DNA from 3 places in the Citrobacter koseri ATCC BAA-895 genome. Region 2 is predicted to be linked to each of the others. Evidence: predicted binding sites of a transcription regulator. Region 2 holds the regulator's gene; each other region holds the start of a gene.
What was found. Region 2 encodes PhoB, which activates phosphate uptake and scavenging genes when phosphate is short. Its sites were predicted from a motif close to CTGTCATAAAACTGNCNNAT; they were not measured.
Positions count from the first base shown of each region.

Region 1: a site for PhoB is predicted at 1,739-1,758, ahead of kdgR (DNA-binding transcriptional regulator KdgR). Genes of this name have one in related genera too.
Region 3: a site for PhoB is predicted at 2,159-2,178, ahead of glpT (glycerol-3-phosphate transporter). Genes of this name have one in related genera too.

Region 1 covers NC_009792.1:1,112,616-1,116,864, reverse strand. Annotated here, with positions in the region: gene CKO_RS04970 (YebO family protein) at 1-69, opposite strand, end outside; gene mgrB (PhoP/PhoQ regulatory lipoprotein MgrB) at 144-287, opposite strand; gene CKO_RS04960 (YobH family protein) at 446-685, shown strand; gene kdgR (DNA-binding transcriptional regulator KdgR) at 856-1,647, opposite strand; gene CKO_RS04950 (MFS transporter) at 1,825-3,198, shown strand; gene htpX (protease HtpX) at 3,250-4,131, opposite strand.
Region 2 covers NC_009792.1:2,569,831-2,574,079, forward strand. Annotated here, with positions in the region: gene phoR (phosphate regulon sensor histidine kinase PhoR) at 1-1,108, opposite strand, end outside; gene phoB (phosphate response regulator transcription factor PhoB) at 1,176-1,865, opposite strand; gene sbcD (exonuclease subunit SbcD) at 2,053-3,261, shown strand; gene sbcC (exonuclease subunit SbcC) at 3,258-4,249, shown strand, end outside.
Region 3 covers NC_009792.1:515,941-520,189, reverse strand. Annotated here, with positions in the region: gene glpQ (glycerophosphodiester phosphodiesterase) at 1-664, opposite strand, end outside; gene glpT (glycerol-3-phosphate transporter) at 669-2,027, opposite strand; gene glpA (anaerobic glycerol-3-phosphate dehydrogenase subunit A) at 2,301-3,929, shown strand; gene glpB (glycerol-3-phosphate dehydrogenase subunit GlpB) at 3,919-4,249, shown strand, end outside.

The sequences.
Region 1 (4,249 bases), 1.5 Mb from region 2:
AATCAGAACCACCACCGATACAATCAAAGACGTAAAAGTCAGTACGCCAGAATTCAGAACTTCGTTCATGTTACCACCTCAATGTAGACGCCGTATTTTACCACTGCTACACGGGAAGGTAATCAACTGTTGTAAAAATGCTATCACCAGGGGATAAATTTATTGATGGCACAAATTCCGTTGAAAAATTGTACATCCTGATCGCACATTATGTTGAACACCTGCGCCCACAGCAGCAGACATACCAACGCAACAATAATCAGGATTACCCACCGAAACTTTTTCACTCCGCTCTCCGCATCCACATCTTATGCCATCAAATTACCACGCGTTATCTAAACCGGAACTAACTGGAGCGACATTATATACTTTTAGGAATGATACACTTGTTTCAGTGGGCGTTCAGGCTACCCTTATTCTAACCAAAAAAAGAAAAGAGGTAGTAATGCGTTTGATCATTCGCGCGATTGTTTTGATTGCTCTGGTATGGATTGGTTTATTGCTCAGTGGCTATGGGGTTCTGATTGGCAGCAAGGAGAACGCCGCCGGTCTGGGTCTGCAATGTCAATATCTGACCGCTCGCGGCACCAGTACAGCGCAATATGTCCATACTGACAGCGGCATCATTGGTCTGTCAGACTGTCCTGTATTCAGAAAAAGCGCCGTGGTGGTCGATAACGGCTAATCTGGCATCACATCCATTCATCTGCATAAATATCAGGCATAACGTGGTTATGCCTTTTTAATGCGTTTTTTAGCGGGAGAAACCACTCTCCCGCCCCTTTTCAGGGCAATAAAAAAGCCAGCAGGTATCTTCTACCGGCTGGCTTCTGAACGGCTCAGGGCGCGCTCACCTCAGAATGGATAGTCGTTGTAACCCATCTGCTCAGAGATTTTACGCGCTGCCGTGTGCAGCATAGCGACATACTCATGCAGACGTTCTTCGGAGAAACGCAGCGTCGGGAACGAAATGCTCAGACCGGCGATCACCACGCCAAAACGGTCGAACACCGGCACGCCAATGCAGCGCAGGCCTTCTTCCTGCTCTTCGTTATCTTCGCCGTACCCCTGCTCGCGCACCTGATCCAGCATCGGCAGTAACGCCTCGGTGCTGGTAATCGTGCGCGCGGTGCTACGTTTGTACTCCACGCCATCCAGTATCTGTTTGACTTCATCGCGGTCGCGCCATGCCAGCAGCACTTTACCGATTGCGGTGCTGTACAGCGGGTTACGGCGGCCAATGCGGGAATACATGCGCAAATTGTACATGGAGTCGATTTTATGAATGTAGACAATGCTGTCTTCATCCAGCGCACCGAGGTGAATTGTCTCTTTGGTCAGACGGGAAATTTCACGCATCTGAATATCAGCGCTACGGATCAGATCAACGTTTTGCAGCGCACGGGCGCCCAGCTCAAACAATTTCAGGGTCAGCGAATATTTTTCAGATTCACCTTCCTGCGCGACATAACCCAGCGTTTTCATCGTTTGTAAAAAGCGATAAACGGTGCTTTTTGACATCATGACACGTTGCGACAGCTCGGTGATCCCTATTTCGCGCTCTTCACCCAGCGCTTGCAGAATGCCAAAAACCTTCAGCACAGAAGAAACAGAATCAGGTTGTTTATCCAGATCTGCGATAGCCATTTATCACCTCATTGCGAGTGTTTTATAAAAATCAGAACCGGTTTTTATTATAATTTCACGTCATGGCGGTCGCAATCCATCTTTGCTTACTTAGTTACAAATCTGCGACATAACCCCGCGATATCAATGCTAAAATCATTACTCTGATCATAATCCCCCGAAAGACATTGACTCTCTATGGACAAAATCCAGGCCGATGGCCTGCCATTACCCCAGCGTTACGGCGCCATTTTAACCATCATTATTGGTATCTCGATGGCCGTGCTGGATGGCGCAATCGCGAATGTCGCGCTCCCTACCATTGCAACCGATCTCCAGGCGTCCGCCGCCCGATCGATCTGGGTTGTTAACGCTTACCAAATCGCGATCGTGGTTTCTCTCTTATCGCTCTCGTTTCTGGGGGACATGTTCGGCTATCGACGCATCTATAAATACGGCCTGGTCATTTTCCTGTTTTCGTCGCTGTTCTGCGCGCTGTCGGACTCCCTGGAAATGCTGACGCTTGCGCGCGTCGCGCAGGGGTTTGGCGGCGCCGCGCTGATGAGCGTGAACACGGCGCTGATCCGACTTATCTATCCGCAACGCCACCTTGGGCGCGGAATGGGCATCAACTCCTTCATCGTCGCCGTGTCTTCGGCTGCGGGGCCGACCATTGCGGCAGCAATCCTGTCGATAGCGTCATGGAAATGGCTGTTCCTGATTAACGTTCCGTTAGGCATTATCGCATTGCTGTTGGCTATGCGTTTCTTACCCCCAAACAGCGCTCGTAGCGCCAAACCGCGCTTCGACTTGCCCAGCGCAGTGATGAACGCCTTAACCTTCGGCTTGCTGATCACCGCTCTCAGCGGATTCGCACAGGGGCAACCTTTAACGCTGATTGGCGCAGAACTGGCGGTTATGCTTGTCGTCGGTTTCTTCTTCATTCGCCGCCAGCTCTCACTCCCGGTGCCTTTGTTACCGATTGACTTACTGCGTATTCCGCTCTTTTCTCTGTCGATCTGCACCAGTATTTGCTCTTTCTGCGCGCAGATGCTGGCGATGGTTTCCCTTCCCTTTTATCTGCAAACGGTATTGGGGCGTAGCGAAGTCGAGACCGGGTTATTGCTGACGCCCTGGCCGCTGGCGACAATGGTGATGGCGCCGCTGGCGGGCTATTTAATTGAACGGGTTCATGCCGGGCTGCTGGGCGCGTCAGGACTGATAATTATGGCCACAGGACTTTTTGCGCTGATGCTGCTGCCAGCCTCGCCGTCAGATATCAGTATCATCTGGCCGATGATCCTTTGCGGAGCCGGTTTTGGCTTATTCCAGTCGCCCAATAACCACACGATTATCACCTCTGCGCCACGCGATCGCAGCGGAGGGGCCAGCGGGATGCTGGGCACGGCGCGTCTTCTGGGCCAGAGTACCGGCGCAGCGCTGGTTGCGCTCATGTTGAATCAGTTTGCGGACAACGGTACGCATATTTCCCTGATGACGGCGGGCATCCTGGCGACCGTAGCCGCCATTATCAGCGGTTTGCGCATCACTCAACCCCACTCCGTGGCGTAAAAAAAAAGCGCATCATCTGATGCGCTTTTTTAGAATGCCAGGCATACCGCCTTACTTCAGGTACTCGCCGCTACGCAGCGCTTCAATACGCTTATCCAGCGGCGGGTGAGTCATGAACAACTCGCTCAGTGACTTCGACTTGCCGTTGATACAGAACGCCATCATGCTGTTGGCTTCCTGCGGCTCATAGCTGGTTTTCAGGCGCTGCAACGCGGCAATCATCTTTTCACGGCCGACAAGCTTCGCAGAACCGGCGTCCGCATGGAATTCACGGTGACGTGAGAACCACATGGTGATAATGCTCGCCAGTATCCCGAACACCAGTTCAAGAACCATCGCCACCGCGAAATAGATCATTGGGTTGCCGTTGCTGCTTTCACCCTCATCACGGTTTCCACCGAGGAAGCCCGCGGCGATCTGCGCGATAATACGCGAGATGAAGATCACAAAGGTGTTCACAACCCCCTGAATCAGCGTCATGGTGACCATATCGCCATTAGCGATGTGACTGATCTCATGCGCAATAACGGCTTCGGCTTCATCCGGGCTCATGTTTTGCAGCAAGCCGGTACTCACCGCAACCAGCGACGCATCACGGCGCGCGCCGGTCGCAAACGCGTTGATATCCGGCGCATGATAGATAGCCACCTGCGGCATAGCGATTCCGGCCTGACGCGCCTGCGTCGCCACCGTGTTCATCAGCCAGCGTTCTCTTTCATTACGCGGTTGCTCAATGACTTCCCCACCCACGGACTTTAACGCCATCCATTTGGACATCAGCAGCGAAATGAAGGAACCACCAAAACCAAACAGCAGCGCCATAATCAGCAAGCCTTGTACGCTGCTTGACTGTATCCCTGTCAGGCTCAGCACCAGCCCGAAAACGACCATCACGGCCAGGTTCGTCAGCAGGAAGAGCGCGATTCGCATCATAATTTTCTTTTAACCTCAACTTAACAAAACGCACTATGCGATACCCACATCGTATGGGTCTTGTGGCTATTTTCAAGCATCTGCGGGCTGTAAGTCACCAGAAAGACACAACTTTACA
Region 2 (4,249 bases):
TCAGACGCGGAATATGCTCAGGCGCAATCCCCGGCCCGTTATCTTCCACGCTGAACTCCGCACCGTGGGTCACATGCTGCCAGCGCACGGTAATATGCGTTCCCGCAGGCGTGTGATTCACCGCGTTATAGACCAGGTTCGAAATCGCACTGCGCAACTGTTCTTCGTTACCCAATACGCTCAGCCGGGCATCCACTTCAAACGTAAAGGTGTGTTTCTGCTGGCTGAGCGCCTGCGCCTCACGCTCGACAACGCGCAGCATCATCGGCACATCCACCCTTTCGTTCAACAGCAGCGCGGGCGCCGCCTCAATTTTCGACAGCGTCAGCAGTTGTTTCACCAGCCCTTCCATCCGGTGCGTTTGCTCACGCATCGTATGCAGCGCCTTCTCCCGCGTCGCGCCTTCCAGAGGCTGCTCCTGCATCATCTCCAGATAGCCCTGCAAGACGGTGAGCGGCGTGCGTAGTTCATGGCTGACGTTCGCGAAGAAATTGCGCCGCGCGCCTTCAAGCTGGTGCATCTGCGTCACGTCGCGCGCGACCATCAACAGTTGCTGATCGGTATAGGGCATCACGCGGATCTCCAGATGCCGCCCGGTGTTGAGCACCAGATTGAGCGGCCGGATAAAATCGCGTGTTTTGAGATACTGCGTAAATTCCGGGTAGCGCAGCAGGTTCAGAATGTTTTGCCCGTTGTCGTCCGGCCAGCGCAGCCCAAGCACCTGTTGCGCCAGTCCGTTACACCAGAAAATCCCGCCGTCTTCGGTTGTCAGCACCACCGCGTCGGGGAGGGATTCCGCCCCGCTGCGAAAGCGTTTAATCAGGTTTCCCAGTTCGCGACGCCGCTTTTTATTACGCAACTGCATCTGGTGCAGACCGTACAGCAGCGGCTCCCAGCTCCCGCGTCCCGGCGGCGGCGTCATACTCATATCGACCCACAGCCACCAGGAGAGGCGCAATAAATTCCAGAAATGCCAGATCAGCAATCCCGTTACCGACGCCAGTAAAAACCAGGGCAGATAACCAAAAAAAGCACTGAGGATAAAAGCGGGGATGCAGCAGAGGATCAGCTCCAGCACCAGCCTTTTCCATGACAGCCGTTCCAGCACGCGTCACACTCCCTTCAGAATAGTAAACCCGCCCGCCACACCGAGATGCCGGTCTGGCGGCAAGGTATTAAAAACGGGTCGAAAAGCGATACCCGGTTCCGCGTACCGTTTGCACCATACGATCGTGACCGCTGTGCTCCAGCGCTTTACGCAAACGACGAATATGTACATCGACCGTACGGTCTTCAACATACACATTCGTTCCCCAGACATGGTTGAGGAGCTGCTCGCGACTGTAGACGCGCTCAGGGTGCGTCATAAAGAAGTGTAACAATTTAAATTCGGTCGGCCCCATATCGAGCGGATTTTCCCCGGTCATCACGCGATGTGAGGTTGGATCGAGGCTAAGCCCCTGCATCTCAATCACCTCTTCTACCGCCATCGGCGAAATGCGGCGCATCACAGCTTTGATACGCGCCACCAGCTCTTTAGGGGAAAACGGCTTGGTGACATAGTCATCCGCCCCGGTTTCCAGCCCGCGCACGCGGTCTTCCTCTTCCCCTCTTGCCGTCAGCATAACCACAGGGATATCCCGGGTCATCGCTTCACGCTTGAGGTGTTTAATAAACTGAAGGCCCGACCCGCCGGGCAACATCCAGTCAAGGAGGATTAAATCCGGCCAGGGTTCATTCAGTTGGTTCACAGCACTGTCATAATCTTCGGCTTCTACTGGCTGAAAGCCATTTTGCTCGAGCACGAAGCAGACCATTTCACGAATTGGAGCTTCATCTTCTACGACCAGAATACGTCTCGCCATGATTTGCCCTGTTTAAATAAGTCGTTGTCATCAATGCGGCGCCATTATGCGTCAGATTTATGACAGATTTATGAAAAAGATAGTCGACATTCGGCTCAGGTTATTGATTTATGACAGTCACGAAACAAGATATTACCGTTCCCGACGGGTTATAATCCTGCCCACGCTTTTTCGTCATGGAACCGTTATGCGCATCCTTCACACCTCTGACTGGCATCTGGGACAAAACTTCTACAGCAAAAGCCGCGCCGCCGAGCACCTGGCGTTTCTCGACTGGCTGCTGGAAACCGCGCAATCTCACCAGGTGGATGCGATTATTGTCGCGGGTGACATTTTTGATACAGGATCGCCGCCAAGCTATGCCCGCGAGTTGTATAACCGGTTTGTTGTCAATTTACAGCAAACCGGCTGTCATCTGGTGGTGCTGGCCGGAAACCATGACTCCGTCGCCACGCTCAACGAATCCCGCGATATTCTGGCGTTTCTCAACACCACCGTGGTCGCCAGCGCAGGCCACGCGCCGCAGTACCTTTACCGTTGCGACGGCACGCCGGGCGCCGTGCTTTGCCCGATTCCGTTTTTACGCCCGCGCGACATCATCACCAGCCAGGCGGGGCTTTCAGGCAATGAAAAACAGCAGCATCTGCTCGGGGCGATCACGGATTATTACCAACAACAGTATCAGGAAGCCTGTAAGCTGCGCGGCGACGGCGATCAAACTCTGCCGGTTATCGCCACCGGGCACCTGACCACCGTCGGCGCCAGTAAAAGTGACGCGGTACGTGACATCTATATTGGCACGCTGGACGCCTTCCCGGCGCAAAACTTCCCTCCTGCCGATTATATCGCGCTGGGACACATTCACCGGGCGCAGATCATTGGCGGCACGGAACACATCCGCTACTGCGGCTCTCCGATCGCGCTGAGTTTTGATGAGTGCGGCAAAAGCAAATGCGTCCATCTGGTCAGTTTTGCAAACGGCAAATTACATCAAGTAGAGAACCTCACCGTTCCCGTCACTCAACCGCTAGCGGTGCTGAAAGGCGATCTGGCCTCCATCACCGAACAACTTGAGCAATGGCGCGATGCTCACCAGGAGCCTCCCGTCTGGCTGGATATTGAAATCACCACTGACGAATACCTTCACGATATGCAGCGCAAAATTCAGGCATTAACGGAGTCGCTGCCCGTTGAGGTTTTACTGGTGCGCCGCAGTCGGGAAAATCGCGAACGCATTATGGCTAACGAACGACGTGAAACCCTGAGCGAACTGCGCGTGGAAGACGTTTTTACCCGCCGTCTGGCGCTGGAAGAGCTGGATGAACCCCAGCGTGAACGTCTGACGCAGCTTTTTACCACCACCCTACATTCGCTGTCCGGGGAGCATGACGCATGAAGATTCTCAGCCTGCGCCTGAAAAACCTCAACTCCCTGAAGGGAGAATGGAAAGTCGATTTCACGGCAGAACCTTTTGCCAGCAACGGGCTGTTTGCCATCACCGGGCCGACCGGCGCGGGGAAAACCACGCTGCTCGACGCCATCTGTCTTGCGCTCTATCACGAGACGCCGCGCCTGAGCACCGTTTCGCAATCGCAAAACGATCTGATGACCCGCGATACGGCCGAATGCCTTGCCGAAGTGGAGTTCGAGGTTAAAGGCGAGTCTTACCGCGCTTTCTGGAGCCAGAACCGCGCCCGCAATCAGCCGGACGGAAACCTGCAAGTGCCGCGCGTGGAGCTGGCGCGCTGCGCCGACGGAAAAATCCTCGCCGATAAGGTCAAAGATAAGCTGGAGATGACGGCATCGCTTACCGGGCTGGATTACGGACGCTTTACCCGCTCCATGCTGCTGTCGCAGGGGCAGTTCGCTGCGTTTCTCAATGCGAAGCCAAAAGAGCGCGCTGAGCTTCTGGAAGAGCTGACCGGAACCGAAATCTACGGGCAGATCTCCGCGCTGGTGTTTGAAAAGCACAAGACCGCCCGCACCGACCTGGAAAAGCTTCAGGCGCAGGCCAGCGGCGTCTCGCTGTTAGCGCCGGAGCAGCAGCATTCCCTCAATGAAAGTTTGCAGGCGCTCACTGACGAAGAAAAACAGCTGCTCGCCCGCCAGCAGCTTCACCAGCAACATCTGCACTGGCTGACCCGTCAGAATGAGTTGCAGGCTGAAATGAATCGCCGCCAGCAGGCGCTGCGGGTCTCCCAGGAAGAACAGGAAAACGCGCAGCCGCAGCTGGCCGCGCTGAACCTGGCGCATCCTGCCCGGCAGTTACGCCCACACTGGGAACGCATTGAGGAACAAACCGCTGCCGCCGGGCGCACACGTCAGCAAATTCAGGAAGTGAATGCTCGCTTACAAAGCGTATTACACCTGCGCAGCCGCATTCG
Region 3 (4,249 bases), 2.1 Mb from region 2:
TCGGCTCCAGCTCATTCTTAATGCGCTTCAGCTCCGCGGCATCGAAACACTGCAAATAAACGTTATCTTTTTTACCGGTATAACCATACTTTTTCAGCACATCCAGCGTCTTAGCCGCAATATCCTTCCCTTCCTGATGATGGAACCACGGCGCTTTGATTTCTGGATAAATACCGATATTTTTTCCGGTCGAATGATTCAGCCCCTGAACAAACTCAATCTCTTCCTCAAAGGTATGCACGCGGAAATCTGATTTTCCCATCGGGAAACGGCCAGGGTAAGTCTGTACTTTCTTGCCGTTCTCAATATCAAAACCTTCGGTGAACTTCAGGGATTTAATTTCATCCAGTGTGAAATCAATGGCGTAGTAACGCCCGTCCTTGCGGGCGCGATTCGGAAAACGTTCGGCAACGTCGGTAACCCGGTCAAGGTAGTGGTCATGCAGGACGACCAGATGGTCGTCCTTCGTCATCACCAAATCCTGCTCCAGATAATCGGCGCCCTGCGCATACGCCATCGCTTTCGCTGGCAGTGTGTGCTCCGGCAGATAGCCGCTGGCGCCACGGTGCGCAATCACGATTTTATCCGCAGCGATTGCCGCGCTGCTCACGACCATACCCGCCAGCATCAATGCCACGCTGAGATTTTTCAGTGTCGTCTTCATTCACTTAAGCTCCGTTGCGTTTCAACATCAGCTCTTCATGGTGGCGTTTTTCACCAATCATCACGATAATCAGCAGGATAACCGCCAGAACGCTGCCGCCGATCATCACCATGAAGCCGCCGTCCCAGCCGAAGAAGTCAACGGTATAGCCGACAATGGCACTCGCCGCGACGGAACCGCCGAGATAACCAAACAGGCCGGTGAAGCCCGCCGCCGTACCTGCCGCTTTTTTCGGCGCCAGTTCCAGCGCGTGCAGACCAATCAGCATGACCGGGCCATAAATCAGGAAGCCGATAACGATCATACAGGCCATATCCACGGTCGGATTTCCTGGAGGGTTCAGCCAGTAAACAACTGTGGCAATGGTCACCAGCGTCATAAAGAACACGCCCGTTGCGCCACGGTTGCCACGGAACACTTTATCCGACATCCAGCCGCACAGCAGCGTACCCGGGATACCGGCATATTCGTACAAGAAATACGCCCAAGACGATTTATCCAGCGCAAAGTGTTTCACTTCTCTCAGGTAAGTCGGCGACCAGTCGAGGATGCCGTAACGCAGCAGGTAAACGAACACGTTAGCAATCGCGATGTACCACAACAGTTTGTTCGGCAGCACGTACTGCATAAAGATCTGTTTTGCAGTCAGCTCTTCTTCCGCTTTTTCGTTGTAATCATCCGGGTAGTCGTTTTTGTACTCTTCAATCGGCGGCAGACCGCAGGACTGCGGCGTATCGCGCATCAGCGCGAAAGCGAAAATCGCCACCAGGACCGCACCGAACGCCGGCATGTAGAGCGCGGCTTTCCAGTCATTAAACCAGGCCATCCCCAGCAGGAACAGCAGCGGAGGAATACCGCCGCCAACGTTATGCGCGCAGTTCCAGACGGAGACGATACCGCCACGTTCTTTCTGTGACCACCAGTGCACCATTGTACGACCGCACGGCGGCCACCCCATTCCCTGGAACCAGCCGCAAAGGAACAGCAGCACGAACATCACGGCAATGCTGGACGTGGCCCACGGCACAAAGCCCATAAACAACATCACGGCCGCCGCCAGAATCAACCCTGCGGGCAGGAAAACGCGCGGATTCGAGCGGTCGGAGACCGACCCCATGATAAATTTCGAAAAACCATAGGCGATGGAGATCCCGGACAGCGCAAAACCCAGATCGCCGCGCGAGAATCCCTGCTCTACCAGGTAAGGCATCGCCAGCGCAAAGTTCTTACGCACCAGATAGTAAGCGGCATAACCAAAGAAAATCCCCAGGAAAATCTGCCAGCGCAGCCGACGATATGTCGGATCAATCTCCGCTGCTGGCAAGCGCGTTTTATGTTGCGCAGGTTTAAAAATACTTAACATATGTAGCCTCCGTGGCCGTGTCTTATTAGAGGTAAACACCGCAGTTCGTTTAACTAACCAACCTCGCTGCTCCCAGTGTGGGCGCGATGTTAAGTAAAGATACCTGTCGTTAATGTGAATTACAGCACAGATTGTTACACATTTATGACAAATGTTCAGAAAAGCGCACGAAATCACGTTTCATTTTCGAATCATGAGCGATTATGCGCGAAATCAAACAAACCATGCTTTTTATGTGGCTAAATGATAAAAAACGAACTGTGAGGGATAACCATGAAAACTCGCGACTCGCAAACAAGTGACGTGATTATCATTGGTGGGGGAGCCACAGGCGCAGGGATCGCCCGAGACTGTGCGCTACGCGGATTGCGCGTTATCTTAGTTGAGCGCCACGATATCGCGACCGGCGCAACCGGCCGTAACCACGGCCTGCTGCATAGCGGCGCACGCTATGCCGTTACCGACGCGGAATCTGCCCGCGAATGCATCAGCGAAAACCAGATTCTGAAACGGATCGCCCGCCACTGCGTTGAGCCAACGGACGGTCTGTTCATTACCTTGCCGGAAGACGAATTATCCTTCCAGGCCACCTTTATTCGCGCCTGCGAAGAGGCGGGTATTCGCGCCGAAGCAATTGATCCGCAACAGGCGCGGCTGATCGAACCGGCCGTCAATCCGCAGCTGATTGGCGCGGTGAAAGTGCCTGACGGCACTGTCGATCCCTTCCGGCTGACCGCCGCGAATATGCTGGATGCCAGAGAACATGGCGCAATCATTTTAACGGCGCATGAAGTCACCGGACTTATTCGCGAAGGCGCGACCATTTGCGGCGTGAACGTGCATAACCATCTCACAGGGGAAAGCCAATCGCTGCATGCGCCGGTCGTGGTGAATGCCGCAGGCATCTGGGGTCAGCGAATTGCGGAATACGCCGATCTGAGCATCCGCATGTTCCCGGCGAAAGGGTCGCTGCTGATTATGGATCATCGCATTAACCAGCATGTGATTAACCGCTGCCGCAAGCCGTCCGACGCCGATATTCTGGTGCCCGGCGATACCATCTCGCTCATCGGCACCACATCGACCCACATTGACTACAACGAGATCGACAGCAACCGCGTCACCGCAGAAGAGGTTGATATTCTGCTGCGTGAAGGGGAAAAACTGGCGCCGGTGATGGCGAAAACGCGCATTTTGCGCGCCTACTCGGGCGTGCGTCCGCTGGTCGCCAGCGATGACGATCCGAGCGGTCGTAATGTCAGCCGCGGCATTGTGCTGTTTGACCATGCTGCACGCGACGGGCTGGACGGGTTTATCACCATTACGGGCGGTAAGCTGATGACCTACCGCCTGATGGCGGAATGGGCAACCGACGCGGTATGCCGAAAACTGGGCAACACTCGCCCCTGCGTCACCGCGCAAACCGCCCTTCCCGGCTCGCAGGAACCCACGGAAAACACGCTTAAACGCGTGATCTCGCTGCCCGCCCCGCTACGCGGTTCCGCCGTCTATCGTCACGGCGATCGTACTCCGGCCTGGCTCAGCGAAGGTCGCCAGCACCGCAGCCTGGTCTGTGAATGCGAAGCGGTCACCGCAGGCGAAGTGCAGTACGCCGTCGAAAATTTAACCGTCAACAGCCTGCTGGATCTGCGCCGCCGTACCCGCGTAGGCATGGGCACATGTCAGGGAGAACTGTGCGCCTGCCGCGCCGCCGGGCTGCTGCAACGTTTTAATGTCACTACCGCCGCTCAGTCCATCACTCAGCTTTCTGCGTTCCTCAATGAACGCTGGAAAGGCGTACAGCCTGTCGCCTGGGGAGACGCGCTGCGCGAAAGCGAGTTCACGCGCTGGGTTTATCAGGGATTGTGCGGTCTGGAGAAGGAGCACCAGGATGAAATTTGATACGGTCATTATGGGTGGCGGTCTCGCCGGATTACTGTGTGGCCTGGAACTGCAAAAACACGGTTTGCGCTGTGCAATCGTCACTCGCGGCCAAAGCGCGCTGCACTTCTCCTCCGGCTCGCTGGATCTACTCAGCACCCTGCCGGACGGTCAGCCCGTCACAAATATCACTGAAGGTCTGAATGCGTTACGCGAACAAGCGCCGACGCACCCTTACACCACAATTGGCGCGTCAGCCGTTCTGGAACTGGCGCAGCAGGCGCAAGCGTTGCTGGAAGCGTCTGGCGCGCATTTACAGGGCGATGTACAACAGTCGCACC